DNA from 2 places in the Solibacillus daqui genome. Region 1 is predicted to be linked to the other one. Evidence: a T-box and tRNA genes for the amino acid it is inferred to sense, from the RefSeq annotation. Region 1 holds a T-box; the other holds one or more tRNA genes.

The links. A T-box is a leader RNA that pairs with one kind of tRNA and senses whether it is charged. The one in region 1 lies ahead of tyrS (tyrosine--tRNA ligase), so its partner is inferred to be a tRNA-Tyr.
Region 2: it encodes a tRNA-Tyr, which carries the amino acid that the T-box ahead of tyrS (tyrosine--tRNA ligase) is inferred to sense. The anticodon was not compared.

What each region holds. Positions count from the first base shown of each region.
Region 1 covers NZ_CP114887.1:2,979,968-2,995,137, reverse strand. The annotation lists gene acsA (acetate--CoA ligase) at 1-1,020, shown strand, start outside; gene argC (N-acetyl-gamma-glutamyl-phosphate reductase) at 1,206-2,240, shown strand; gene argJ (bifunctional ornithine acetyltransferase/N-acetylglutamate synthase) at 2,257-3,480, shown strand; gene argB (acetylglutamate kinase) at 3,443-4,219, shown strand; gene O7776_RS14595 (acetylornithine transaminase) at 4,216-5,373, shown strand; gene O7776_RS14590 (transglycosylase domain-containing protein) at 5,425-8,241, opposite strand; T-box leader at 8,425-8,628, shown strand; gene tyrS (tyrosine--tRNA ligase) at 8,706-9,977, shown strand; gene O7776_RS14580 (PstS family phosphate ABC transporter substrate-binding protein) at 10,085-11,260, shown strand; gene O7776_RS14575 (Yip1 family protein) at 11,341-11,958, shown strand; gene O7776_RS14570 (Y-family DNA polymerase) at 12,518-13,750, shown strand; gene O7776_RS14565 (YolD-like family protein) at 13,762-14,091, shown strand; gene O7776_RS14560 (YhjD family protein) at 14,091-14,447, shown strand; gene O7776_RS14555 (hypothetical protein) at 14,804-15,064, opposite strand; gene O7776_RS14550 (ferritin-like domain-containing protein) at 15,098-15,170, opposite strand, start outside.
Region 2 covers NZ_CP114887.1:3,414,384-3,429,553, forward strand. The annotation lists gene O7776_RS16735 (long-chain fatty acid--CoA ligase) at 1-125, shown strand, start outside; gene O7776_RS16740 (multidrug ABC transporter ATPase) at 182-343, opposite strand; gene O7776_RS16745 (VOC family protein) at 724-1,611, shown strand; gene O7776_RS16750 (sporulation protein) at 1,716-2,483, shown strand; gene trmL (tRNA (uridine(34)/cytosine(34)/5-carboxymethylaminomethyluridine(34)-2'-O)-methyltransferase TrmL) at 2,665-3,138, opposite strand; gene queG (tRNA epoxyqueuosine(34) reductase QueG) at 3,159-4,289, opposite strand; gene O7776_RS16765 (B3/B4 domain-containing protein) at 4,382-5,071, shown strand; gene O7776_RS16770 (hypothetical protein) at 5,085-5,594, shown strand; gene O7776_RS16775 (S66 peptidase family protein) at 5,852-6,763, opposite strand; gene nagB (glucosamine-6-phosphate deaminase) at 7,067-7,780, opposite strand; tRNA gene O7776_RS16785 (tRNA-Leu) at 8,076-8,157, opposite strand; tRNA gene O7776_RS16790 (tRNA-Cys) at 8,207-8,280, opposite strand; tRNA gene O7776_RS16795 (tRNA-Gly) at 8,288-8,362, opposite strand; tRNA gene O7776_RS16800 (tRNA-Gln) at 8,370-8,444, opposite strand; tRNA gene O7776_RS16805 (tRNA-His) at 8,472-8,547, opposite strand; tRNA gene O7776_RS16810 (tRNA-His) at 8,586-8,661, opposite strand; tRNA gene O7776_RS16815 (tRNA-Trp) at 8,688-8,761, opposite strand; tRNA gene O7776_RS16820 (tRNA-Tyr) at 8,771-8,854, opposite strand; tRNA gene O7776_RS16825 (tRNA-Thr) at 8,861-8,936, opposite strand; tRNA gene O7776_RS16830 (tRNA-Phe) at 8,944-9,019, opposite strand; tRNA gene O7776_RS16835 (tRNA-Asp) at 9,043-9,118, opposite strand; tRNA gene O7776_RS16840 (tRNA-Met) at 9,122-9,196, opposite strand; tRNA gene O7776_RS16845 (tRNA-Val) at 9,218-9,293, opposite strand; tRNA gene O7776_RS16850 (tRNA-Glu) at 9,321-9,395, opposite strand; tRNA gene O7776_RS16855 (tRNA-Ser) at 9,411-9,502, opposite strand; tRNA gene O7776_RS16860 (tRNA-Asn) at 9,513-9,588, opposite strand; rRNA gene rrf (5S ribosomal RNA) at 9,603-9,718, opposite strand; rRNA gene O7776_RS16870 (23S ribosomal RNA) at 9,833-12,761, opposite strand; rRNA gene O7776_RS16875 (16S ribosomal RNA) at 13,065-14,616, opposite strand; gene O7776_RS16880 (nucleotidyltransferase-like protein) at 14,957-15,170, opposite strand, start outside.

The DNA of each region.
Region 1 (15,170 bases):
CAATTCCAAACAGCACAGTGGGTATTGGATTTAAAGAAAAATGATATTTATTGGTGTACAGCAGATCCGGGGTGGGTTACTGGAACAGCATATGGAATTTTTGGTCCATGGTTAAATGGCGTGACCAATGTTATCATCGGTGGGCGCTTTAGTCCACAAGCTTGGTATAGTGCCATTCAAGAATATGGCGTAACAGTATGGTATAGTGCCCCGACTGCATTTCGCATGTTAATGGGGGCAGGACCAAATGTCATTAGCCAATATGATTTATCGTCACTTCGTCATGTATTATCGGTTGGGGAGCCGTTAAATCCAGAAGTAGTCCGATGGGGTGTAGAAACATTAAATCATCGTATTCATGATACGTGGTGGATGACTGAAACAGGTGGGCACATGATTTGTAATTATCCAACTATGACTATTAAACCAGGTTCAATGGGTAAACCAGTACCAGGTGTTTATGCAACAATTGTTGATGACTCAGGCAATGAAGTGCCGCCATTTACAATGGGGAATTTAGCGGTGAAAAAAGGTTGGCCGGCAATGATGCGTCAAATTTGGGGCAATCCAGAACGCTATGAATCATACTTCTTAAAAGGAGAATGGTACGTTTCGGGGGATTCTGCTTATATGGATGATGAAGGCTACTTCTGGTTCCAAGGACGTGTTGATGATGTTATTATGACAGCAGGTGAGCGTGTTGGTCCTTTTGAGGTTGAAAGTAAATTATTAGAGCACCCTGATGTAATTGAGGCAGGGGTAATCGGTAAGCCCGATCCAGTGCGTGGTGAAATAATTAAAGCATTTGTTTCTTTACGCGAAGGTGTAGAACCAACTGAAGAGCTAGAATCCGAAATCCGTGACTTCGTAAAAACAGGGCTTTCAGCGCATGCAGCACCACGTGAAATCGAATTTAAAGAGAAGCTTCCAAAAACACGAAGCGGTAAAATTATGCGCCGAGTGTTGAAAGCATGGGAATTAAACCTACCAACAGGCGATCTTTCAACAATGGAAGACTAAGTTCAAAAGGCAAAGCTACGATAATAATAGCTTTGTCTTTTTTTACTTTTATGTAATATAAAATAAAATTTTAGAATTATCGATAAATATATAAAAATACAGTTGACTAAATATTTATACATAATTATACTTAGTTTTATCTTTTATTTAAACTAACGTACGAAATGAAAATTCGAGGTGACATGATGAAGGTAGGTATTATTGGTGCAACAGGCTATGGCGGTTTAGAATTGTTGCGCTTTTTGCATAACCATAAAGAAGTAGAATTAATCGGTTTATTTACATCATCTGAGGAAGGAACAATTTTTTCAGATAAGTTTCCCCATTTAACAGACCTATACAATGTACCGTTAAAAAAAATTGATTATGATGCATTGGCGAAATACGATGTAGTATTTGCAAGCACGCCATCAGGAGTATCCAGTAGCCTTTTCCCACCTCTTGTTGGTTTAGGGCCAAAGCTAATTGATTTATCGGGTGACTTTCGATTAAAGGATTTAGCGAGCTATGAGCATTGGTATAAAAAAACTCCAGCACCACAAGACGCCGTTAACAAAAGCGTTTATGGATTAACTGAGTGGAATGAACAAGAGATTCGTCGATCGGAATTAATCGCCAATCCAGGCTGCTATCCGACAGCTGTATTATTGTCGTTATTGCCACTACTAAAGCATAAATTAATAGATCCAAATTTTTTAATAATTGATGCGAAAAGCGGCATTTCAGGTGCGGGTAACAAGCCATCACAAACGTCACACTTTAGCGAAGCGAATGAAAGCTTCTCGATTTATAAAATTAACGAACATCAGCATATACCAGAAATTGAACAGGCAATTGGTTTATTTGCAGGTGTCGATACAAAAATCACATTTAATACACATTTAGTACCGATGACACGCGGTATTTTAGCAACGTCTTATGCGCACGTAACAGATGGTGTTACGCAGCAACAATTAATTGATTGTTTAAATGAAACGTACAAAAATCATCCGTTCGTTCGTGTTATCCAAGATGCGAATGCGGTTGGTACAAATCGAGTAAAAGGTTCTAACTACTGTGATATTTACGTCAAGCTTGATGAACGAACAAAGCGCGCAACAATCATTGGGGTGATTGATAATTTAGTTAAAGGCGCGGCTGGTCAAGCGATTCAAAATATGAATGTTCAATTCGGGTTACCACAACAAACAGGTTTACAACTTGTACCATACTTTATTTAATTAGGGGGCAATATCAATGGCATCAACAATTGAAATGAAAAAATTATCGAGCAAAAATATCGTATCACCAAAAGGCTTTACAGCAGCAGGTGTACATTCAGGTATTAAGCATAAGAAAAAAGATTTAGCGATTTTAATTAGTGAAGTTCCTGCAAGCGTTGCAGGTGTATTTACAACAAATGCTGTGCAAGCAGCGCCAATTAAAGTTACAAAAGAAGTTGTTTATAATACGAAAAAAATGCAGGCAATGATTGTTAACTCAGGCAATGCCAATGCTTGTACAGGTAAACAGGGGTTAGAGGATGCATATGAAATGCAAAAGCTAGCAGCAGAAAAATTAGGCATCGATGCGAGTTTAGTAGGGGTAGCATCAACAGGTGTAATCGGCGAAATTATGAAAATGGAGCCAGTCAAAAATGGTATGGCATTACTTCAACCAGATTCAAAACTAGAAAACGGCATTGATTTTGCACAGGCAATTATGACAACAGATACGGTGATGAAAAATACAACGTACGCAACGGTAATTGATGGTAAGGAAGTTTTAGTATCTGGCGCGGCAAAAGGTTCTGGTATGATCGAACCAAATATGGCAACAATGCTTGGGTTTATTACAACAGATGCCAATATCGAATCAGATGAATTACAAAAAGCATTATCAAGCGTAACAGACTGCACATTTAACTCTATTACAGTTGATGGTGATACATCTACAAATGACACAGTTGTTGTGATGGCAAACGGTTTAGCGGGGAACGAATCATTATCACCAACACATCCAGACTGGGAAAACTTCTATACAGCATTACGCCTTGTCGCAGAAGACTTAGCAAAATCAATTGCACGTGATGGGGAAGGTGCAACGAAATTAATCGAAGTTGAGGTAGAAGGTGCGGTTTCAGACGAAGAAGCACGTAAAATCGCGAAAACAGTTGTCGGCTCACCTCTTGTAAAAACAGCGGTGTTTGGCTGTGACGCGAACTGGGGCCGTATTATTGCTGCAGTTGGCTATTCAGGTGCAACGGTTGATCCAGAAAAAATTACAATTAAGATTGGCGGCGCGACGATGGTTGAAAACGGCGAGCCGATTAAATTCTCGGAAGAAGCGCTTATTGATATTTTAAAGCAGCATGAAGTGAAAATTTATGTGTCACTTGAAGTAGGAGAGGGACACGGCTTTGCATGGGGGTGTGATTTAACTTATGACTACGTTCAAATCAACGCATCTTACCGCTCGTAAAATGGTGATTAAGCTTGGAGGTAGTACGCTAGAAGGTCTTAATGAGGCCTTCTTTCGCAATTTCAAAGCCTTACAAGCACAGGGCATCCAACTAATTATTACGCATGGTGGTGGCTCAGCAATTAACCGAGAACTCGCATCATTCGGGATTACATCGCATATTGTAAATGGCTTACGTGTCACTAGCGAAGAAATGATTGGTATTGTACAATCGACATTAATTGGTAAGGTGAACCCTGCACTTGTACATGAGCTTCATGCTGCTGACATTACGGCAATCGGATTAAATGGTTTTGATAACGCACTTTTAACAAGTGATTATTTAGACTTTGCTACGTATCAATATGTTGGTGAAGTGAAGAAAGTGAATGTGAATATTTTAAATATGTTAACATCAGCAGGTGTTGTGCCGGTCATTGCTTGTATTGGGGCTACCGAAGATGGTCAAGCGCTTAATATTAATGGTGATACGGTAGCAAGTGAAATCGCGCTTGCAGTGGGTGCGGATTGTTTATTACTCGTAACGGATGTTGCGGGAATTCGCATTAATGATGAATATCAAACAGAAGTAACACCAAGCTTAATCAATAACTGGATTGAAGAGGGCCACATTTACGGTGGCATGATTCCAAAAGTACAAGGGGCGTTAAATTGTTTACAAGCCGGTATTCCATCTGTCCAAATTGTCAATGAAACGTTGACAGGTACGACGATTAAAAGTGAGGAGCTAGTAGGATGAGTGCATTATTTCAAAATTACGCAAGAAGACCTTTCGCAATTGTCGAAGGGAAAGGAACAGAAGTTTTTGATACAACAGGAAAGCGTTATTTAGATTTTACAAGTGGTATTGCAGTTTGTAGCTTAGGGCATGCCCACCCAGTAATCGTAGAAGCCATTAAAACCCAAAGTGAAAAGCTATGGCATATTAGTAACTTATTTGAAAGTCCAGGACAAGAGCAACTTGCGGCATCGTTAGTAAAGGATATTCCATTAGATTACGCTTTTTTCTGTAACAGTGGTGCAGAGGCAAATGAAGCAGCAATTAAGCTAGCACGTAAGCATACAGGGAAACATAAAATCATCGTGTTCGAGCAAAGCTTCCACGGTCGTACATTTGGTGCGATGAGTGCAACGGGGCAAGATAAAGTACGCCAAGGTTTCGGCCCATTAGTAAGTGAATTTATTACACTACCGTTCAATGATGTAGAACAATTGAAAGCCTCGGTTGATTCTGAAACAGCAGCCATTATGCTTGAAATTATTCAAGGTGAAGGTGGCGTTAATAGTGTAACGGAAGAGTTCGCACATGCAATTGCGGACATTCAGGCAAACTCAGATATATTAGTCATTGTCGACGAAGTACAAACAGGTATTGGTCGTACAGGTACACGCTTTGCATTTGAACAAACAGCAATCAACCCAGACATCATGTCCATGGCAAAAGGGCTTGGTGGCGGATTCCCGATCGGTGGTATTTTAGCGAAAGAGAAATTTTTCAATACATTTAGCGCGGGTACACATGGTACAACGTTTGGTGGTAATCCATTAGGCGTTGCAGTAGCACAAACAGTCATTAACAACGTATTCGACGAAGCGTTTTTACAAAATGTGCAACAGAAATCTGCCTATTTTGTAGAAAAACTACAGCAAGCATTCCCTGAAGAAAAATACACGATTCAAGGGAAAGGCTTAATGTTAGGTCTTGGTTTAGGCGGAGAAGATGTAGCACCGTACGTAATGGCGTTAGATGAAGCGGGGTTATTAACGGTAGCAGCAGGTCCAAAAGTGATTCGTTTATTACCTCCATTAACGGTGACGGAGCAAGAAATCGATGAAGCAGTTGCAAAATTACAAGCAGTCATTAAAAATAGCAGAATCGAAGTGGATAAATAAAAAAACGCCCGAGTTCAAATTTGAGCTCGGGCGTTTTTGATCATTTTGAAGTTATTCTATAGTGTCGGTTGTGTCGTCAGGATTTTCACCAGAATCCGGTGTTTCCTCAGGGCTTGGGTTTTCTGGATTTTCCTCAGGTGTCGACGTATCTGGATTTTCTTCAGGAGCTGGTGGTTCTGGAACTTCGATAATTTCACCGACTTCATTAGAAATGGCCGATTCAAAGCCACTAATATCCACAGCTTTCACTACATAGCGTACGCCAGGTGAAACGTTCATTTGTAACCCATCAGAAGCTTTAATTGAACGAACAAACGATATACCGCCATCTGTAACACTATAAACGCGATAACCTACTACATCATTTGAAGCAGAGGCTGTCCAAGTTAAAGAACCATTTGCTAACTTAGCCCATACTGCTTCTGGAGCTTGGCTATCTGCATTAAACGTTGCTCCTGCAACAATCCCATTTCCTGAACTGGACGGCAGTAATTTGGCTGAATCGCCACCTAATTTGCCTAACATACGATCAATGAAGCTTTGGTTAAGTCCGAAGCCATTCATTTGTACGAATTCAGTAGGTGTTGTTGGTAAAGCTGCATATGTGCTTCCATTGATAACAACCGTTGTTGATGAAACGAAACTGTCATCTGGCTGTGTTGGTAAAAATACATTTCTATTAAATAAATCTGAACGAACTAGACCGGCATTTGCACAAGATGTGGATGGTGCTAATCCTGAAATACCGCAGAATGATTTGGTCACAACACCCTCAGGCTGCTTGAAGGTTTCTTTCGTCCCGATATATTCAGGGTTAATATCATAAAGCGCATTTAAATACTTGGCCCATAATCGGTTAACGCGATTACTTGGGTGCTGATAACGATTATTGAATGCATTGAGTGTGCGTGGTTTGTCATAGCCAAGCCATACACCGATTGAAATATTCGGGTTGTAACCGACTAACCACACGTCATTATGGTCTTGGGTTGTCCCTGTTTTTGCAGCGAAGTCAGATGAGAATTTTAGCTGGCTCTTACCTAATGTAGCTGTCCCGCCTTCTTTTAATACACCGCGAAGCATATCTGTCATCATGTAAGCTGTTTCTGGAGAAAATACTTGAACTGGCTCAGCTTTATGTTGGTAAATAATATTGCCATCTAAATCTTCAATGCGGTCAATCATATAAGCGTCAATAAATTGACCACCATTTGCAAATGTTGCGTAGGCATTTGTGTTTTCTTCAACAGTCGCTCCGTATGTTAAACCACCGATAGATGTTGAAAGATTGACAAAGTCACCTTTTGTTAACTTAGAGAAGCCCATTTTTTCTAAGAACGTTGCAGGGCGTCGATCTAAAATGGAATCATATAGACGTAATACTGCTAAGTTTTGAGAAGAAGCTACGGCTTGGCGAGCAGGAATAATACCTAGCTCTTGTTTTGGATTGTAGTTGACTGGTTCATAATTGTCATATGAACGCTTGAATTTGACATCGACAACCGGACTACCAGCACCAATAACGCCATATTCTAATGCAGGTGCATACGCTAACAGTGGTTTCATCGTCGAACCATTTGAGCGGTATGCCTTAGTAGCGTGGTTTAGCTGCTCTAGCTCATGATCACGCCCACCAACAAAGCTTAAAATTTTGCCGGTTTTGTTGTCAATGACGATACTACCTGTTTGTACAGGGACATCGACTTCAACTTCTTCACCAGTTTCAGGGTCTTTTTCTTTTTTCTTATATGTTTGACCGTACAGTGTGTAATCCTGTGTAACTTGTTGCATTGTGTCGTACATATCTTTATCAATTGTTGAATAAATACGGTAACCACCTGAACGTATTGTTCGGTCAGCCAAAATTGTATATTTATCTTTTAAGTTTGACTCTTCTTTTAAGCGAGTAGGGTCAATGCCGTCTTTTTCAGCAAGCATTGTCGCAAAAATTTCTTTCGCACGTTCTTCTAACTCAACAGTTAACCATGGATATTTATCTTCTGGACGTTCTTCGGGTTCTTTAAAATCTTTTTTAATATCATAGTTAATGGCTTCGTTGTATTCTTTTTCTGTAATATAGCCAACTTCTAACATACGGAATAATACCGTTTTCATACGGTCGATACCATGCTGCATTCCTTCAGCGCTTTTTATCTCACCCTTATTTGTAAAAGGTGTGTATTTAAATGGAGCTTGAGGAATTCCCGCAATGTAAGCCGATTGTGGTAAGTTTAGCTTAGAAGCACTAATTCCAAAAATACCTTGTGCGGCTGTTTCAATCCCCGCGATATTGCGACCGGATGAGTTACGTCCATATGGGATGATATTTAAATAAGCTTCTAAAATTTCTTCTTTTGACATGAAGTTTTCTAAGCGGTAGGCAAGTAAAATTTCCTTTGCTTTACGCTCATAAGATACTTCATTCGTTAGAATTTGGTTTTTAATTAATTGCTGTGTGAGTGTTGAACCACCTGTTTGCGTTGACGAATTTGTTACGTCTTGTAACAGACCACGAAGTACGGCTTTTGGTACAATACCAGGGTGCTCGCGGAAATATTCATCTTCTGTTGCAAGTACAGCATTAATTACGTTTGGGGATATATTTGCTAGTGATGTTTCACGTCGATCTAAATCTGTTCGGATTTTACCGATGTAAATATCATTTGCAAAGTAAATTTCACTTGTTTCTTCGTAGTTAAAAATTTGTTCACGCATTTCTTCTTTGGAACGTAACGGCTCATCCTTTACTAATGATGCAAAGTAACCAAAGCCAATCCCGCCGACTAAAATGACAACGGTCGTAATAAAAATAACTGCTAATAATGAAAGGTTCCAAAATACGTCACCTGTCATTCTTACATAACGCATTGGTTTTGAAGAAGCAAGGGTTTCGATTTTTTCATTTAATTGATCAAGCCATTTTTTTAATTGGTCAAGCCATTTTTTCACATCATCGCCCTCCTAAAATCTTGTTTATTATAGCATATTTGTTCTATAAACGAATATAATTATTGACATCATCCGAATTCTAAGTAGAATAGAGATTATAAATTTCAAGCATTGAAGAGTTTGCAGTAGTAAAAACGTTCCCTGATTTAGAGAGCTAGCGGTTGGTGAAAGCTAGTCATAACGCTTTTATGAATTACGTTCTTGGAGCTTGTACGCATCGTCAGCGATATAGACGCTTAAAGTGGAAGAAAGTTTTTTCTTCAAGCTGGGTGGTACCGCGTTAAATGACCATTTGACGTCCCTGCATGCAAGTTTGCGTGTAGGGGCGTTTTTTTATTTCCTTACAATGCAAATGTTAAAACATGTAAAAGGAGAGAATGACAATGACAAACGAATTATTACAAGATTTAGAATGGCGCGGCTTGTTATACCAACAAACTGACGCAGAAGGTATGGAAAAATTATTAAACGAGCAAAAGGTTTCGTTATACGTAGGGGTAGATCCTACAGCAGATTCAATGCATATTGGTCATATCGTACCATTACTGACATTACGTCGCTTCCAAAAAGCTGGCCATACACCAATTTTATTAGTTGGTGGTGCAACAGGTACTGTAGGTGATCCATCAGGTCGTTCAGAAGAGCGTCAATTACAAACAATGGAGCAAGTTGAGCAGAACGTACAAGGTCTTAAAAAGCAAATGGAACGTTTATTTGACTTCTCATCTGATAATGAAAATGGTGCGGTATTAGTTAACAACAATGACTGGGCAGGTCAAATGACGTTAATCGATTTCTTACGTGATTACGGGAAATTGATTAATGTAAATTACATTTTAAATAAAGATACTGTTGCTTCTCGTTTAGATTCGGGTATTTCATTTACTGAATTTGCATACACATTAATTCAAGGGATGGACTTCAATCACTTATACGACCACCACAATGTACGCATCCAAGTCGGTGGCTCTGACCAATGGGGGAACATCACAACTGGGTTAGAAATGATTCGTAAAACGCATGATGAAAACGCAAAAGCATTCGGTATTACAATTCCACTTGTAACAAAAGCAGATGGTACAAAATTTGGTAAAACTGCAGGTGGCGCAGTATGGTTAGATGGCAAGAAAACATCGCCATACGAGTTCTACCAATTCTGGATTAACACAGCCGATGCGGATGTTGTGAAATACTTAAAAATCTTCACATTCTTAAGCCGCGCGGAAATTGAAGCTTTAGCTGAAAGTGTTGAAGCAGAAGCACATTTACGTAAAGCACAAAAAACATTAGCTGCTGAAATGACCAAGCTAATTCATGGCGAAGAAGGATTAGCACAAGCTGAGCGTATTACAGCTGCATTATTCTCTGGTGATTTAAAAGCATTATCAGTAGATGAAATGAAAGTTGCATTTGCAGGTGTTCCTTCAGTAGAAGTGGCAAAAGAAGATAAAAACATCGTCGACTTAATCGTAGAAGCAGGCATCTCTTCATCGAAACGCCAAGCACGTGAAGATGTAACAAACGGTGCGATTAGTGTAAACGGTGAAAAAATTACAGATTTAGAATATGTAATCGACGGCAAAGACCGTTTAGAAGATGCATTCGCGATTATTCGTCGCGGTAAGAAAAAATACCATATGGTGAAATTCGCATAATTTTATTATAATATGAAAACACTTCAAGTCATTTGGGGTGTTTTTTTGTATTTTAGAGGGGATTTTTGAGAAAAAAGGGAAGTCCATATTAAAGAGAGGTGTCCGTTATGGATTTAGGTCAAATCATATTTCGTATTATGGGGCTAGTCGGTATTGGTATCGTGCTGGCAATGGGGACGATATTCTTGTTGTTAGTCGTATCATTAAATGGTGGATTCTATTACGTATCATTTATTATTGTTGTAGCGGTTGTTATTTTTATTGTTGCTACTTTGATGATGTTCCAGTTTTTTACGACGAAAAAAAGAAAGCAAGCTGTTGCAGTGTTAGCTGTCATCACGATACTTTTAGCTTTTATTACGCCGTTTAAGGAGATTTATAAAAATCAGATACCGACTGTTGATGCAGAGGTTGATATTTATCAATATATGCCATTTACAGAGGGGAATAATGTGACAAAGATTGACCATGAGGCGAGTATACAGCTACAGGAACCATTACCTATTATCGATGGTGCAACGGCATTTTATCCGCTTTATGCATCTTTTACAGAAGCAATTTACCCAAAGAAAGACTATCAACCTTATGAAAGCAAGGTAATGGTTAATAAAACACCAGCAGCCTATAAAAATTTAATAGATGGTCAAGTCGATTTAATTTTTGCTTTGGCCCCATCTGAGCAGCAAATTAATTATGCAAAAGTAATGGGTGTTGAGTTGAAATTAACGCCAATTGGCAAAGAGGCATTTGTATTCTTTGTAAATGCTAAAAATAATATTGATGGATTAACACTCGATCAAATTAAAGATGTTTATGCAGGAACCATTACGAATTGGTCAGAAGTAGGCGGTAAAGATGAAGACATTCGGGCATTCCAGCGACCACAAGACAGTGGCTCACAAACTGCTTTGCAAAATCTAATGGGTGACAAACCGATTATGGAAGCGCCAACGGAAAACATTGCACAAGGTATGGGTGGCATTATTGAAGAAGTGTCAAAATACCGTAATTACAAAAATGCAATTGGTTATACATTCCGTTATTATTCGAATGAAATGGTCAAAAATGATGAAATAAAATTGCTTGAAGTAGATGGTGTTGCGCCGACTGTTGAGATGATTCGCAGTGAAGCCTACCCGATAACGAATGAATTTTATATTGTCACAACGCAGAATAGTAATCCTCAAGTACAACAAATTATTGATTGGGTAACTTCAACGGAAGGGCAGCTGCTACTAGAAAAGGCGGGCTATGTTCCTATCACTTCTCCTACAACACCATAACTTTGTTGTTCATTAACTTTGAATCACTAGAAAGATATTAGTATAATAGATACTATACATTTTTTTAGGGGGTTCTATTTTTGAGTAATCTACCAAATACATTGGTTGATGATCGTCACGCGATTTTAAACATTGCTATAAAACCTCGTGATACGATTCGCTATGTATTAACTACAAAAAATCTTCCATACTTCATCTTTGTTGGGGTTGTTGGAATGTTTGCTAGCAATTTAATTAGCTTTGTCGGCTCGGAGTTTACAGGGAAATTTACACTTGGAGATATTGTTTACTCTACATTCATGTCGAGCTTTTTACTGTACTTCTTATCAACGTTATTATCAGCAGGGGTTTTGATGCTATCTGCAAAAGTGTTCGGTGGAGTAGGGAAGTTTAAAGAAATGTTCCGCATGATTAGTATGACAATGGTGCCGTACATTTGGATTTTACCGATTGTCTTATTTTGGATGCAGTTCGCACCACAGTCGTTTTTTAATATTCCATATATACTGCCGGGAATGGGCGATTATATTTTACAATTTATTTGTGGAACGCTGATCATCATTGCAAGTATTTGGACGTATGTCATTACAATTATCGGTATTTCGGAGGTACATAAAATTTCGAAATGGAAAGCGTTTTTTGCATCGCTATTTGTATTAATCTTATTAGTTATCTTGGCGCAGGCTGTGTTATTTTAACTTGCTTCTGCGGGGTCCAAACTCAGGCTAAGAACGCCGCGTCGTGCGGCAACTCTTGAGTGACCAACATCGTTTGGCCCAAGCTCTGCAGATGTAACAGATTTTTAGAGAAGTTTTTCGAGAGAACTCCAAAAAAATCTGGACAAGAGTTAGCCGAGGTGTAATTGAACAAAAAAGAAGGGCTAGTACAGAATTTATTTCTATACTAAGCCCTTTTAGCATTTATGTAGTTGTTTATGCGTTTGTTTTATACAATCAATGATATTTTCACGCTGCCATCCAGCTACACTCGAGGAGTTAATTACGATGTTTTACAATATACACAAAAAATAGCCATATATTTGAAGCCTGTTACCACTTTAAATGGTGGTAACGTGCTTTTTTGCGTTTAATCATAATTTTTCCAATAAAATTAAATTTTTTCTGTTTTAAAATAGAAACAAACGTTCTATAATAAAGTAATTAGGAACACATGTTCTTATTTATAAGAGAACGGAGTTGTTGGAAAGTGGGAGAATATCATTTATACGAAATTTTGCCTCGAAACAAAATCGTTTGTATGGACATGCACGCATTTTACGTAAGTTGCATAGCGTCGCTAGAAAATATCGATATTATGAATGTACCAATGGCTGTTGTAGGTAGTTTAAAACAATCCGGTTCGGTAGTCCTTTCAGCTAATCGCCCAATGAAGGAGCGCTTTAAAATAAAGACTGGTAACCGTTTATATGAGATCCCTAAACACCCAGATATAAAACTTTTTGAGCCCAAAATGGAATTTTTTATTCACATGTCAGTAGAAATAATAAAATTAGCAGCTACCTATGTCCCAATTGAATCGATACACGTTTATAGTATCGATGAATTTATGCTGAAATTAGATGATGTAACAAGTTTATATGGCGACGCAGAATCAATAACAAAATCCATACAAAACGCAATTTATCAGCAATTTAAAATACCTTGTTCAGCTGGTATGGGGGATAATATTTTGATGGCGAAATTGGCTCTAGACTTGGAAGGAAAAAAATCGGGCTTTGCTAAATGGACCTATGAGGATATACCGCACAAACTGTGGAAAGTAAGTCCCCTATCAGAAATGTGGGGAATAGGCAAACGAACCGAAAAACGTTTAAATGCTATGGGGATTTATACTGTTGGTGGGCTTGCTGAAGCTAATTTAGATGAACTCGAAAAGAAGTTTGGTGTTATGGGTAATCAATTATATTATCACGCATGGGGAATAGATTTAGCGCAAATTGGAGAGCAAGAAAATAGTAAAGATATAAAGCGTGGTCTGAGTTTTGGGAAGTCTCAAATGCTGATGCGTGACTATAATCATAAAAGAGAAATTTCTGTTGTTTTACTGGAAATGTGCGAGGATGTAGCAAAACGTGCACGAGAGAAGGGCTATTCAGCTAGAACAATTTCACTCGGTTTAGCACATAGTCGACACGCAATTATGTCTGATAATTTTTATCGCTCGCGTACAATTGAGGAGCCAACGAACGACACGCTTGTAATATATAATGTATGCAAGGAACTTTTAAATGAGTTTTATGGTGGTGAGCCAGCTCGCCAATTATCTGTGCGAATATCCAACGTTTCAAAAGAACGAGGTATGCAGCTTGATTTGTTTGACCAAGCGAAAGATAAACGTGCGCATTTAGCTCACACAATGGATAATTTACGGAATCGATTCGGTTCAACATCCATATTACGGGCAGTATCATTTACAAGTGCAGGTACTGCAAGGTCACGCCGACAGCTTGTTGCCGGGCATAAAAAATAGGGGGCGCTTCTATGATTAAAAATAGAGGTTTGGCTAAAAAATGGACTGGTATGATGATACCGGAGCACCTGCATCAAATAAAAGAGTGGCAAAATAGCGTAGGTAATGAGTACCCGAAAGAAAAAACGGATTGGGAATGGGACGAACTACAGCAGACCGTTGTAAAAGCATATCATCAAAAACAGCAAGTAGAATTGAATTTGTGGCGAGATAAATGGATTGTAGAAAAAGGGATTATAACGGCATTGCATTCTGGACATAATGAATTACTACTTGATACAGAATTTAGCGTTAAGCGCATTAAATACGGGGAAATAGAAAATGTTAGGGAGATTGAATAATGATTGCTCTCCAAGATCGTCAATTAGTGTATGAATTTCTAATGTTGGAATTAGCTATTCGGTCATTACAATATGATATAGATAATATGAAACATTTAAAATTTGCCGAGCTGTATTTTACCCAGCTAGACGGAGTACTGAAAAATTTACAAGTAGATTATCATTGGCGACGTAAAAAGTTGGTTGGAAAGAAAATACGATTTTACAAGTGGGTAAAGGTAGATGATTATTTTACAGACGCCATATTAGCCACTGATGGTGAAGATGTAGTAATTCGATTTTCTACCCATGTGCTAAAGCAAAACAGCCAATTATTGATAGAACAAAAAATGTTGCCAATAATCCATAAAGTATAAAACAACTCAATTCAGACCATGCTCGATTAGATATAAAATAAGCCTTCCACAGTTATAGATAGTGGCAGGCTTATTTATATCCATCTTAATTATTGAACTCGCCAGTAGCAATTAAATTCATTCCCCCGGCTAATCCCCCAATTATTTGAGTAGGTTTGATTAAATTTATAGATTATGTTGTTTATTTGGTGGATTGAGTTATTACGAGATTGAAATGGCATTCATGGCACATGTGCATTTTTTAGCCGAAGTGAAGGGCTATGACAAGGAGCAAGCCCTAGAAGAACCTTCTAAAAAGATAAAGACGGAAAGGGATTGCTAAGCAAGTGAAACAAAATGTGCAAAAACAACGAGGTTCATTTTCTTGAGTATTTAAGTCTATTTAGTTCCTTTGTTAAATATTGAACTTGTTTTTCTAATTCAGCTATTTTGATCGAGTTATTATCGTTGCTATTATTTGATTGTTGTGATTCCTCTAAGGCCATAATTGCTGCAATAGTAGCTAAACCATCACCTAATGTAGTAATTAATCCAGCAATTACAGCAAGTTTAGCAGCGTCATTATCTACACTTGATAAAAGTTCATTAATATTAAAATTCTCTTTTTTTTTACTCAAAATTCAACCTCCTAAAATAATCAGGATAAGGTGTTAATATTTGTTTATAAAAAATAAAAACCAAACAGCATGATTCTGTTCGTCAGAAGCGTTAGAACGAAACTGA
Region 2 (15,170 bases), 430 kb from region 1:
TCGCAAAATGGTGGATTCCAGACGATGTTGTCTTTTTAAATGAAATTCCAAAAACATCTGTTGGTAAATTTTTAAAAGCCAAATTACGTGAAGATTTAAAACACTACGAAATTCAAACAACTTAATAAGCACTGACTAAAGAAGTCCGCTATCAAAAATGATAACGGACTTCTTATATTGCTTATTCGGTTTCTTCATTATCAAATTGTTGTGGGTCTGCAATTCGATTGGTTTCTTCTAGCTGTTGCTCATCACGCATATTTTCCATTTGCTTGCCTAGTAGGGCTAGCTCCTCCATTGAATTAGCCATATTCCCATTGACGATTTCTTCTCGTTTTTTCATTAATTATTCCTCCTATCCCATTAAACTTTTCCCAAATTAGAACCATTTCTGTCATAATATTAAGTATTCACATCCATTTTTTGTGCTATACTGAAAAAAGAGACAATTAAAACATGAGGAGGACACTTCCATGAAATTAATTTTAATTCTTGGTGTTTGTGTATCATTCTTAACAGCTATGTTCACAGCTGGTTACGATAGCGATAACAAACCATTCGCTAAAACTAAAAACTAATTTTAGCTAGCTTTCACTAAAAGACAATTGTGTTTTTAAACACAATTGTCTTTTTTTGCTTGACATCTTTACGGTGGCAATTTATATTAGTTACATAAAGTAAGTTACTTATAAATTACAATCGATATAAAGGGGCAATTAGACAATGGCTAAACATTTTCATAAAAAACCAAATTTGTATTCATCTCATGTTCAATTAAAGGTTTCAAATTTAGCACGTTCAATCGAATACTATACAACTATTATTGGCTTTAAAGTTCTAAAACAAACAGAAACGGAAGCTTTTTTAACAACTGATGGTCAAACAAGCTTAGTATCACTTGTGGAAGTTCCAAATGCATCTCCACTACAACGTGGCTTCACTGGGCTTTACCACTTTGCATTACTATTACCCTCTCGCAAGGATTTAGGAAACATCGTCCAACATTTTGTTAACTTAAATATAAGAATCGGGGCTGCAGATCATGATGTTTCAGAGGCATTATATTTAAATGATCCTGACGGTAATGGTATCGAGATTTACATCGACCGTGACGAATCTGAATGGACTTGGTTCGATGGCGAACAAGTGCATATGGTTACAGAACAACTTAACTTCCAACCAATTTTAGCGGCAGCTGATGGCAAATGGGATGGCTTACCAACTGGCACTGTCATGGGACATGTGCATTTATCCGTTGCAAGCATTGAAAAATCAGAGCAATTTTATGCAAATGTATTAGATTATAATGTCGTGACACGATATGGCGCACAAGCCTTATTCATTTCAACAGGTAAATATCACCACCACTTCGGCTTAAATACGTGGAATAGCAACAACGGCCACGCACCAACGGAAGATATGGTTGGATTAAAATCGTTTACCGTTGTACTAAAAGATGTAGCATATGCTGAAACAGTTAAACAAAGCTTGCTCGACAATGGCTATTTAGTAGAACAATTTGAAGCAGCACCTAAATTCGGAGGCGAACAAGCCTTTTCAACAGTCGATCCAAATGGGTTACGCATCGTGTTCACAATCGAAGGGAACTAATATAACAGGGCGGAAGAAAAATAAAAATTTTCTTCCGCCCTTTTGAAACTTAATTTTATTTAATTCGTATAAAGTATATAAAATAATAAATTGGGGGAATTGTATTGTCACTATTTAATAAAGTATTAGCAAGTGTTGGAATTGGGGCGGCTACGGTTGATACAAAATTACACAAATCAAGTTACACAATTAACGAAATGGTTACTGGTGTTGTAGAAATTGTCGGTGGCAATACTGAACAGCAAATCGATGCTATTTATTTAACGCTCTACTCAAACTTCATTCGTGAAATTGATGATAAAAAAGTCAATGATCAAGCTGCATTACAAAGCATTAAAATTAACGAGCCTTTCACAATTCAAGCAAATGAAAAACGTGAAATTCCATTTTCAATGGATTTACCTTCGATTGTACCAGTCACAACGGGTCATTCACGTGTATGGATTCATACGGGCTTGGATATTAAAAATGCCATTGATCCAAGCGATAAAGACTTTCTAGATATTCAGCCAACGCGTTTAGCAAGTGCTGTTTTATCTGCAGTTCAAAATCTTGGTTTCCGTTTACGTAAAGTAGATACAGAGCAAGCTCCTTCATACTTACGTAATCGGACAAAAATTGTACAAGAATTTGAATTCCAAACAACGAACAATACGTATCGCCGGTATCTAGATGAATTAGAAATTGTATTTTTAGAGCAATCGGAGCGTTCTGTCGAAATTTTAATACAGGTAGATCGACGCGCACGTGGACTTGGTGGCTTTTTATCTGAGGCGTTTAATATGGATGAGAGCTTTATTCGTTTAACGATTTTCGAAAACGATAATATTCAAGCTAAATTAGCCGATGCCATTGAAAGTAAAATGCGTTAATTTTTCAGCGAGTGCTGGGACACCTGCTGAAAAAATTAACGCCTCTGGAGGATGACACGGATTCGGTAAGGAGTTTTTTGCGTTAGCGCAAAGCCGAATCCAGACACAATTACGCCGAGGCATAATTGATTCAAATAAATGGAAGGTGCACGTATACAATCTGTGCACCTTCCTTTTTTACTTATTTTAATCCCGGATAATTTTGCTGACGTAATGCTTCATAAATAACAATAGCTGCTGTATTCGATAAATTTAATGAACGTACATGATCGCTTTGTGGTATACGTAAGCACATTTGCGCACGCTCTTGTGCAAAATCTTTCGGTAAGCCTGTCGTTTCGCGACCAAACATGAAATAAATATCGCGCGTTGTATCGCTAAAATCATGTGTTGTATACGGTTCGTCACTATACGTTTCGATTAAATACACATCACCGTTTTTACTATATTCAATAAAATCTTCTATTGAATCGTGGTATACGACATTTACATGCTCCCAATAATCTAGTCCTGCACGTTTTAACATTTTATCGTCTGTTGAAAAGCCTAACGGACGGATTAAATGGAGTGACGTGTTCGTACCAGCACATGTACGGGCAATATTTCCTGTGTTTGCTGGAATTTCTGGTTGATATAAAACAATATGGTTTGGCACTTTTTATCCTTCTTTCTTACTTATTGTAACAACGCTAGTCCTTTTTGAATTTCGGCTAGCACTTCCTCGTCTTTTTCTACTTCGAGTGCTTTCATCAGTACTTTTTCGGCATTTGCTGCACCGATTTTACCGATTGTCCATGCAGCCGTACCACGAATGACAGGGCGTTCGTCTTTTTGTAACAAGTCGATTAAATCTGGCATTGCACTTTCTTCTTTAAAATGGGCTAGTGCTAATATCGCATTACGCTGAATCGGCTTTTTACCACGCCATGAGCCCGATACATGGCCAAACTTCGCTTTAAACTGTTTATTTGAAATTGTCAGTAGTGGTCGCAATAACGGCTTAGCAATTTCAGGATCTGGTGTAAATTCGTCATGTATCCAATTGAGTTTCCCTTTATTTTTTGGACATACAGTTTGGCATGTATCACAGCCATATAAACGATTGCCTATTTTGGCACGGAATTCATCTGGTAAAAAGCCTTTCGTTTGCGTTAAAAAGGCAATGCAACGCTGCGAATTTAGCTGTCCCGGTGCTACAATTGCACCCGTAGGACAAACATCTATACATAAATTACAGTCCCCGCATTCATCCTCAATTGGCGTAGTCGGTGCAAATGGAATATTCGTCATCACTTCACCCAAATAAACATATGAGCCAAATTCTGGCGTAATGATCGAACAGTTTTTTCCGACCCAGCCGATACCCGCGCGTTCTGCAACAGCACGATCTACAAGCTCCCCTGTATCAACCATTGATTTGGTCTTTACATTCGGCACATGCTCTATTAACCACGCTTCGATTAACTGTAAACGTTCCCGAACAGCTGTGTGATAGTCAATTCCCCACGAAGCGCGACAAAAAATACCACGGCGCTCCCCTTTTTTTCCTTGTGGTGCATTTTCCATACGTGATGGATAAGCTAACGCAATTGCAATTATACTTTCGGCTTCATCTAATAACCGTAATGGCTCGGTACGTAATTCGATGTCGGATTCTTCAAAACCAGATTGAAACCCTAATTGTTGCTGACGGCGCAAACGATTTTTTAGTTCATGAAACGGTGCTGCTGTTGTAAAGCCAATTTTATCAACTCCGATTGATTGTGCATATTCAATAAGTTGCGCCTGAAGCTGTGTCACATTCATTTCCCCAGCCCCTTTCATTTCTTCCAAATAGCTATAGCAAATTTTAGTAATTCTTAATTCAATCCATTACAATAATAGATAGGTGATAACATATGAAAATTTCAATTAACGAAACAATCTTTTCCAAAGCCGAGCAATTAAAAATCGGCCTTATCCATTATAGCAAAATTACCGTGGCAGAATCTCCTCAAATGATTAAAGGCCGTACACAACTTTACCAAGAAAATTTATTTTTTGAATTGCAGGAGTCACCGGTAACAGAACGTGCAGGTATTAAAGAATGGCGCCAACTTTGGAAAACATTCGGTGCTGACCCTAATCGTTACCGTCATTCTGCCGAAAGTCTGATGCGTAGAATCTCAAAGCAAAATTATCTAACACCGTTTCACTCGGCAGTCGACTTAAATAATTTCTTCTCGCTACAATACGAGCTTCCGATAGGTATTTATGATACAAGCACTATTGAAGGTGATATCGAAATCTCGCTTGGTGATGAAAACACAGGTTACGAAGGCTTAAACGGTCGCTTTAACGCACTTGCAAATATTTTATATTCACAAGATGCGCTCGGTGCATTCGGTAGCCCATTTGTTGACTCAAAACGCACCGCTGTTACAGAAGACACAACGGACGCACTACAAATCTATTATTTACAGCCATCTCTACAAGTAGAACAAGCAGAGCAGCTATTAACAAGTGCTGGCAATATGTTTACGCAAATTAATGGCGGCGATTACACGATAGCAATACTAACAAAGGACAACCCTACAATTCAATTTTAAGGAGTGTTTAGATTTGAGTATTAATTTAGCAGAATCCGTAAAATTAAAAAGTATCATTACAAAGAAGATTCAAGAACTGACAGTCGCGGTACATCAAGTAACACATGTAGTAATCGAAAAAGGCGAGGAACCAAAGCAACCTGCGCTTACACTTGAAAAACTAGAAACCGATTTAAAACAACTACGCTACGACTCACGCAAGCTTGATGCACTCATCTATCGTGCAAACATCGACAATACCATCGTTTTTAACGATGAAGAAATGCCGATTGTTGAAGCCATTGAATTAGCAAACCAATTGCGCGCTGAAGCAGCATTTTGTAAAAAGCTCGGCATGGAAGATAAAGAATCGTATTATCATTCAGTCGGAGAAACAATGCTATACCGTATCGCACTTTATGAGCCACTTGACTATTTAAACCGTTCCAACGAACTTGAAAAACAAGCACATCGTTTATCGAACGCAATTAACGCGAAAAATTATCAAGTGGCAATTGCATTTGATGATTCAAATTATTACTAATCCTAGGGCGGTGAGACTCCAAACTAGGTAATAACGAGCGACCCATTTGCAAATGCAAATTTAACTTAGTCTAAACCAATCAACCCTTACCTGTTACTTTGTTACCTTTAACTCATGACCAACCATTGTCAAAGCTAACAACAATCAGCGAATTACTTGATTTTTGCTCGTTATTAAAAGACCCTCTACTCACTTTTGGTGAATAGAGGGTCTTTGCTATTTGATCTATACTAAGACACTTTAAGCGCGTAGTATCTTTATTCGACGCCCGGCAAAATGCTTAGTGTCTTTTCATCCGCATTTAATATTGCATCCACACCCAATGGAATTGCAACATTTGGCGTACAATGCCCGATTTTAAAGCCTGCAACTGTTGGTTTATTAAAAGGCTTTAAATAGCCCGTAATCATCTCAATTACATCCTCATAACTAGATGTGTCATCCGGCATATTGAAATCCCCAATTACAAATCCTGCAGCCTGCTCTAGCTTACGCGCTAAACGTAATTGATTCATCATATGGTCAATTTGCTCAATCTTTTCACCAATATCTTCAAACAGGACAATTTTATTGCTTACATTGATTTCAAATTTCGTACCTAATGTACCGACTAAGCGATTTAAATTACCGCCAACAAGCTCCCCTCGCACCACGCCTGGAATTACTGTCATAAGGGGGGCAATGCTTTCTGTATACTGAATTTCAATCGGTTGGAATAACTGTTGGAACATTTTCTGTGATAGCTCATCTAGTGCTCCTTGTGGACTGGATAACATCGGTCCATGGAATGTTACTAAATTAGAGAATTCATTTACTTGTGTATGTAATGCCGTAATATCCGAAAAGCCCCAAATAATTTTAGGATTGTCCTCTAATAATGGATAACTAATTTTATCAATCACACGTGGAATTCCATAGCCACCCTTAGCTAAAAAAATTGCCTTTACTTCTGGATCTTGTACCATCGCATGGAAGTCAGCGACACGCTCTTCATCAGTTCCTGCTAAATAGCCCTCAAAGCTTTGAATCGTATTTCCTAATTTATAACGTAATCCAAGCTGGTCTAAAAATGCTAGCTTTTCTCCTAATGTTTCTTGTGTAAGTGGACTACTTAAATTAACTACCCCTACTGTATCCCCTTGCTGTAATCTTGCTGGTCGAATTTTCATTTGTTTGACCTCCTTTTGCTACTGTCGTTATTGTATCATAGCGTTTTATGTAAAGCGCATTACCAGGCTACTCGGCATTTATTTAAATTTTATTCCCGTATTTTCATCGATTTTTGCAATACTATTTTTAGATGAACACCTACTACTTTCACAAATAACTGGTGGTATTGCGGTCATCACAGGCGTTTTTATTTCTAATATAAAAACGACACGCATAATATGAGCGTAAGTTGATGTCTTTACCTCTATAAACTATTTACTTTCAAAAAAAGAGGTGCAGCATCGGATACTGCACCCCTTTTACTATTTTACGTCAGTATAAATTACCGTTACATTTGAATGGTTATGCAATGCACTTGCTGGGAAATCCTCTGTAATTACACCGCTACGTAAACGATTTATTGCTTCTTGCTTTGATGTACCTGATATTAAGAGTACCACTTTTTTCGCATTTAAAATCGTTTGAATCCCCATTGTAATTGCATGAGTTGGTACTTCTTCAATCGAATTAAAGTATATTTTATTTGCTTCACGCGTTGACTCTGTAAGTTCTACTACATTTGTTCCTAAATCAAACGAAGTACCTGGTTCATTAAATCCTATATGGCCGTTAACACCAATACCTAAAAGCTGAATATCAATTCCACCCACTGCCTCAATCTTCGCATCATATTGCGTTGCAGCAGTTTGTAAGTCATTTGTATCACCTTCTGGTAAATGAATATTATCAGTCTTCATATCCACATGGTTAAAGAGCTGCTGATCCATATAATAGTGATAGCTTGCTTCATTTGCTGCATTAATGCCTACATATTCATCTAAATTAAATGATTGTGCCTTTTCAAATGAAATTTCGCCTGCTTTATATGCCTCAACAAGTTCTTTATAAAATCCTTCTGGCGTCCCACCCGTTGCCAAACCTAGCACCATTTCAGGGTGTTTCTGTAACTCTTCTTTAAAAATTTTGGCTGCAATTTTACTCAATTCATCATAATCTGCAGCTTCAATCCAATTTATATTCGATACTGTAGTCATCATCTATACCTTCTCCCTTTAGAGCGTAATTTTTAATATCTCCATCTTATTTCTTAACATCATCATGTTAATTTTATCTAAAAATTTTATTATATGCTATATAATAAATCGACAAATTTCCTTTTAATAACCCTATTATTTTGTTTATTAACCACATTTATTTATAAACACATTATCTATTTTAACTTTATTATTTTTTTCATAAAAAAAGACCCTCAACTAATCGTTGAAAGCCTTGTTTTAATAAGGTTTATGACAGTTAACCTTATTAATAGTATACCGATAGTCGGGGTCGAACCGACACTCCTCACGGAACCGGATTTTGAGTCCGGCGCGTCTGCCAATTCCGCCATATCGGCAAGAAAATGGATATAAAAAAAACCGGATTAACCGATTTCATTAAAAATATGGAGGCGGCAACCGGATTTGAACCGGTGATAAAGGTGTTGCAGACCTGTGCCTTACCACTTGGCTATGCCGCCATATTTATGGAGCGGAAGACGAGGTTCGAACTCGCGACCCCCACCTTGGCAAGGTGGTGTTCTACCACTGAACTACTTCCGCAAACGAATGGCTGGGGAACCTGGATTCGAACCAGGGCATGACGGAATCAAAATCCGTTGCCTTACCGCTTGGCTATACCCCAATAAAGGAAATTTCAATTTAATAATAATGGGGCGACTGATGGGAATCGAACCCACGAATGCCTGAACCACAATCAGGTGCGTTAACCACTTCGCCACAACCGCCATAATAAAAAATAGAATATAATAAAACAAAAAATAAATGGGGCGACTGATGGGAATCGAACCCACGAATGCCTGAACCACAATCAGGTGCGTTAACCACTTCGCCACAACCGCCACTATCGTATTTTGTTTTTGTAAATTGGCAGGGGCAGTAGGAATCGAACCCACACTGACGGTTTTGGAGACCGTAGTTCTACCTTTAAACTATGCCCCTAAAAAGAGATGGTGGAGGGGGACGGATTCGAACCGCCGAACCCTAAGGAGCGGATTTACAGTCCGCCGCGTTTAGCCACTTCGCTACCCCTCCAGGTAATGGTGCCGGCGAAAGGAGTCGAACCCTCGACCTACTGATTACAAGTCAGTTGCTCTACCAACTGAGCTACACCGGCAAAAATATGGTGGGTTTGGACGGAATCGAACCGCCGACACTTAGAGCTTCAATCTAATGCTCTACCAACTGAGCTACAAACCCATATATGTATTATTTGTTAAAAATGGCGGTCCCGACCGGGATCGAACCGGCGATCTCCTGCGTGACAGGCAGGCATGTTAACCGCTACACCACGGGACCTTTTGGTTGCGGGGACAGGACTTGAACCTGTGACCTTCGGGTTATGAGCCCGACGAGCTACCACTGCTCCACCCCGCGATAATACTGTATTATTTTTAATGGTGGAGGATGACGGGCTCGAACCGCCGACCCCCTGCTTGTAAGGCAGGTGCTCTCCCAGCTGAGCTAATCCTCCATGCTGGATATAATGAAATATAATTAATGGTGACCCGTACGGGATTCGAACCCGTGTTACCGCCGTGAAAGGGCGGTGTCTTAACCACTTGACCAACGGGCCATTTAAAAGTTTGCCTGGCGGAGAGTAAGGGATTTGAACCCTTGATGCAGTGTTACCCGCATACACGATTTCCAATCGTGCTCCTTCGGCCACTCGGACAACTCTCCAAGATTTAGATGGCTCCGAAGGCAGGACTCGAACCTGCGACCTGCCGGTTAACAGCCGGATGCTCTACCAACTGAGCTACTTCGGAATAATTATATGTTAGCCTAGCGACGTCCTACTCTCACAGGGGGAAACCCCCAACTACCATCGGCGCTAAAGAGCTTAACTTCTGTGTTCGGTATGGGAACAGGTGTGACCTCTTTGCCATCATCACTAGACTAATTTTGAAAGACATTTATTATTATACTTTAATTAACTTATTTCGTCAAGTATTATTATATTTTTTTATTCTTTCAAAACTGGATAAACGTTTCATTGATTTTCGTAAACATGTGGTTAAGTCCTCGACCGATTAGTATTCGTCAGCTACATGTGTCGCCACACTTCCACCTCGAACCTATCTACCTGATCGTCTTTCAGGGGTCTTACTTACTTGCGTAATGGGAAATCTCATCTTGAGGGGGGCTTCATGCTTAGATGCTTTCAGCACTTATCCCGTCCACACATAGCTACCCAGCGATGCCTTTGGCAAGACAACTGGTACACCAGCGGTGTGTCCATCCCGGTCCTCTCGTACTAAGGACAGCTCCTCTCAAATTTCCTACGCCCACGACGGATAGGGACCGAACTGTCTCACGACGTTCTGAACCCAGCTCGCGTACCGCTTTAATGGGCGAACAGCCCAACCCTTGGGACCGACTACAGCCCCAGGATGCGATGAGCCGACATCGAGGTGCCAAACCTCCCCGTCGATGTGGACTCTTGGGGGAGATAAGCCTGTTATCCCCGGGGTAGCTTTTATCCGTTGAGCGATGGCCCTTCCATGCGGAACCACCGGATCACTAAGCCCGTCTTTCGACCCTGCTCGACTTGTAGGTCTCGCAGTCAAGCTCCCTTATGCCTTTACACTCTACGAATGATTTCCAACCATTCTGAGGGAACCTTTGGGCGCCTCCGTTACCTTTTAGGAGGCGACCGCCCCAGTCAAACTGTCCGCCTGACACTGTCTCCTACCCCGCTAAGGGGCATGGGTTAGAAGTTCAATACAACCAGGGTAGTATCCCACCGACGCCTCCTTCGAAGCTGGCGCTCCGAGATCTCTGGCTCCTACCTATCCTGTACAAGTTGTACCAAAATTCAATATCAAGCTACAGTAAAGCTCCACGGGGTCTTTCCGTCCTGTCGCGGGTAACCTGCATCTTCACAGGTACTATAATTTCACCGAGTCTCTCGTTGAGACAGTGCCCAGATCGTTACGCCTTTCGTGCGGGTCGGAACTTACCCGACAAGGAATTTCGCTACCTTAGGACCGTTATAGTTACGGCCGCCGTTTACTGGGGCTTCAATTCGCAGCTTCGCTTGCGCTAACCACTCCTCTTAACCTTCCAGCACCGGGCAGGCGTCAGCCCCTATACGTCACCTTACGGTTTTGCAGAGACCTGTGTTTTTGCTAAACAGTCGCCTGGGCCTATTCACTGCGGCTCTCTCGGGCTATACACCCTACCAGAGCACCCCTTCTCCCGAAGTTACGGGGTCATTTTGCCGAGTTCCTTAACGAGAGTTCTCTCGCACACCTTAGGATTCTCTCCTCGACTACCTGTGTCGGTTTGCGGTACGGGTACCTCCCACCTCGATAGAGGCTTTTCTTGGCAGTGTGAGATCAGGAACTTCCTCCATACGGAGTCGTCATCACAGCTCAATGTTAAAGTACGCGGATTTGCCTACGCACACACCTTACTGCTTGAACAGAGACAACCAACGCTCTGCTTACCCTACCCTACTGCGTCCCCCCATTTCTCAAACGGTGGGGAGGTAGTACAGGAATATCAACCTGTTATCCATCGCCTACGCCTATCGGCCTCGGCTTAGGTCCCGACTAACCCTGAGCGGACGAGCCTTCCTCAGGAAACCTTAGTCATACGGTGCATGGGATTCTCACCCATGTTTCGCTACTCATACCGGCATTCTCACTTCTAAGCGCTCCACCAGTCCTTCCGGTCTGACTTCAACGCCCTTAGAACGCTCTCCTACCACGCATACCAACGGTATGCATCCACAGCTTCGGTGAATCGTTTAGCCCCGATACATTTTCGGCGCAGCGTCACTCGACCAGTGAGCTATTACGCACTCTTTAAATGATGGCTGCTTCTAAGCCAACATCCTGGTTGTCTAAGCAACGCCACATCCTTTTCCACTTAACGATTACTTTGGGACCTTAGCTGGTGGTCTGGGCTGTTTCCCTTTTGACTACGGATCTTATCACTCGCAGTCTGACTCCCGTGTATAAATATCCGGCATTCGGAGTTTGTCTGAATTCGGTAAAGCGAGATGCCCCCTAGTCCAAACAGTGCTCTACCTCCGGTATTCTCAATCACGAGGCTAGCCCTAAAGCTATTTCGGAGAGAACCAGCTATCTCCAAGTTCGATTGGAATTTCTCCGCTACCCACACCTCATCCCCGCACTTTTCAACGTGCGTGGGTTCGGACCTCCAGTAAGTGTTACCTCACCTTCATCCTGGACATGGGTAGATCACCTGGTTTCGGGTCTACGACCACGTACTAATTCGCCCTATTCAGACTCGCTTTCGCTGCGGCTCCGTCTTATCAACTTAACCTCGCACGTAATCGTAACTCGCCGGTTCATTCTACAAAAGGCACGCTATCACCCATTAACGGGCTCTAACTACTTGTAGGCACACGGTTTCAGGATCTATTTCACTCCCCTTCCGGGGTGCTTTTCACCTTTCCCTCACGGTACTGGTTCACTATCGGTCACTAGGTAGTATTTAGCCTTGGGAGATGGTCCTCCCGGATTCCGACGGAATTTCACGTGTTCCGCCGTACTCAGGATCCACTCTGGAGGGACTGAACTTTTGACTACAGGGCTTTTACCTTGTTTCGCGGACCTTTCCAAGTCGCTTCGTCTAATCCAATCTTTTGTAACTCCGTATAGAGTGTCCTACAACCCCAAAGAGCAAGCTCTTTGGTTTGGGCTCTTCCCGTTTCGCTCGCCGCTACTCAGGGAATCGAATTTTCTTTCTGTTCCTGCAGGTACTTAGATGTTTCAGTTCCCTGCGTCTGTCCTCATCACGTTATGTATTCACGTGTAGATACTATCCGATTAAAGATAGTGGGTTCCCCCATTCGGAAATCCCCGGATCAAAGCTTACTTACAGCTCCCCGAGGCATATCGGTGTTAGTGCCGTCCTTCATCGACTCCTAGTGCCAAGGCATCCACCGTGCGCCCTTATTAACTTAACCAAAAGTTAAACTTACTTAAAAAGTAAGATTTTAAGGATATTGCACGATCAATTACTTGATCTATGTTTGTTTATTACTTATCAATGTCGTTTTATCCAGTTTTCAAAGAACAAGACAGCGAACTTCCATCACATCGTGACTAAGCTTCACTGAATTTGCTTCATGCAGTCTTGCGACGATAGCGCTAGCGGCAGGAGCAAATATTTTTTTGAAGTATTCCATTCAATTAAGAATGAACCTTCAAAACTGAACAGCAACCGTTAATGTTTCATTCCCTAGGAATGAATTCCGAAAAATCCTTAGAAAGGAGGTGATCCAGCCGCACCTTCCGATACGGCTACCTTGTTACGACTTCACCCCAATCATCTATCCCACCTTCGGCGGCTGGCTCCATAAAGGTTACCTCACCGACTTCGGGTGTTACAAACTCTCGTGGTGTGACGGGCGGTGTGTACAAGGCCCGGGAACGTATTCACCGCGGCATGCTGATCCGCGATTACTAGCGATTCCGGCTTCATGTAGGCGAGTTGCAGCCTACAATCCGAACTGAGAACGGTTTTATCGGATTAGCTCCCCCTCACGGGTTGGCAACCGTTTGTACCGTCCATTGTAGCACGTGTGTAGCCCAGGTCATAAGGGGCATGATGATTTGACGTCATCCCCACCTTCCTCCGGTTTATCACCGGCAGTCTCCTTAGAGTGCCCAACTAAATGATGGCAACTAAGAACAAGGGTTGCGCTCGTTGCGGGACTTAACCCAACATCTCACGACACGAGCTGACGACAACCATGCACCACCTGTCACCGTTGTCCCCGAAGGGAAAACTGTATCTCTACAGTGGTCAATGGGATGTCAAGACCTGGTAAGGTTCTTCGCGTTGCTTCGAATTAAACCACATGCTCCACCGCTTGTGCGGGCCCCCGTCAATTCCTTTGAGTTTCAGTCTTGCGACCGTACTCCCCAGGCGGAGTGCTTAATGCGTTAGCTGCAGCACTGAGGGGCGGAAACCCCCAACACTTAGCACTCATCGTTTACGGCGTGGACTACCAGGGTATCTAATCCTGTTTGCTCCCCACGCTTTCGCGCCTCAGTGTCAGTTACAGACCAGAAAGTCGCCTTCGCCACTGGTGTTCCTCCAAATCTCTACGCATTTCACCGCTACACTTGGAATTCCACTTTCCTCTTCTGCACTCAAGTTCCCCAGTTTCCAATGACCCTCCCCGGTTGAGCCGGGGGCTTTCACATCAGACTTAAGGAACCACCTGCGCGCGCTTTACGCCCAATAATTCCGGACAACGCTTGCCACCTACGTATTACCGCGGCTGCTGGCACGTAGTTAGCCGTGGCTTTCTAACAAGGTACCGTCAAGGTAGCGCCAGTTACTACGCTACTTGTTCTTCCCTTGCAACAGAGTTTTACGAACCGAAATCCTTCTTCACTCACGCGGCGTTGCTCCATCAGACTTTCGTCCATTGTGGAAGATTCCCTACTGCTGCCTCCCGTAGGAGTCTGGGCCGTGTCTCAGTCCCAGTGTGGCCGATCACCCTCTCAGGTCGGCTACGCATCGTCGCCTTGGTGAGCCGTTACCTCACCAACTAGCTAATGCGCCGCGGGTCCATCCTATAGTGATAGCCGAAACCATCTTCCAACTTCCAACCATGTGGTTCAAAGTATTATCCGGTATTAGCTCCGGTTTCCCGAAGTTATCCCAGTCTATAGGGTAGGTTACCCACGTGTTACTCACCCGTCCGCCGCTAATGTCATTGGAGCAAGCTCCAAATCCATTCGCTCGACTTGCATGTATTAGGCACGCCGCCAGCGTTCGTCCTGAGCCAGGATCAAACTCTCCATAAAAGTAGTTTGAAAGCTCATTTGCTTTGCTAGCGATTCTAACAATTAAGTTAGAAATCATTTTCGCTTCATTTAAGAAGCTATATTCATTAACGTTGCTTGTTCAGTTTTCAAGGTTCATGTTGTTTCAATGTCGTTTTAGCGACTTCTCTAATTTAACATTTCTATCTTTCACTGTCAATCATTTTTTGTAAAAAGTTTTTCGAGCAGTTTCAAAAGCGATTTTGTTGTTTTTCCGAGTACGTCTTAGCGACATTTAATATACTACAATACTTTCATTCAATACGTCAATACTTTTTTAAAAAAATTTTTCAGAGCGTATTAGACGCTCTGAAAACTATTATTATAAACCATATTCTCTTTCAACAAACTGTGGGTCAACGTAATAATTACGATGGAAGATTGCCTCATTTTTCGCAATTACTTCTTCAACCATAATTAACCCCCGTTCAATTAAATATTCAACAAACACTTCTAAATCCGTTGAGTAGTAGCTTAACTCTGGCTGATCATGTAGCTCTTGAATTGTCCAAGATGGCTGAGTTAGCATCATTTCT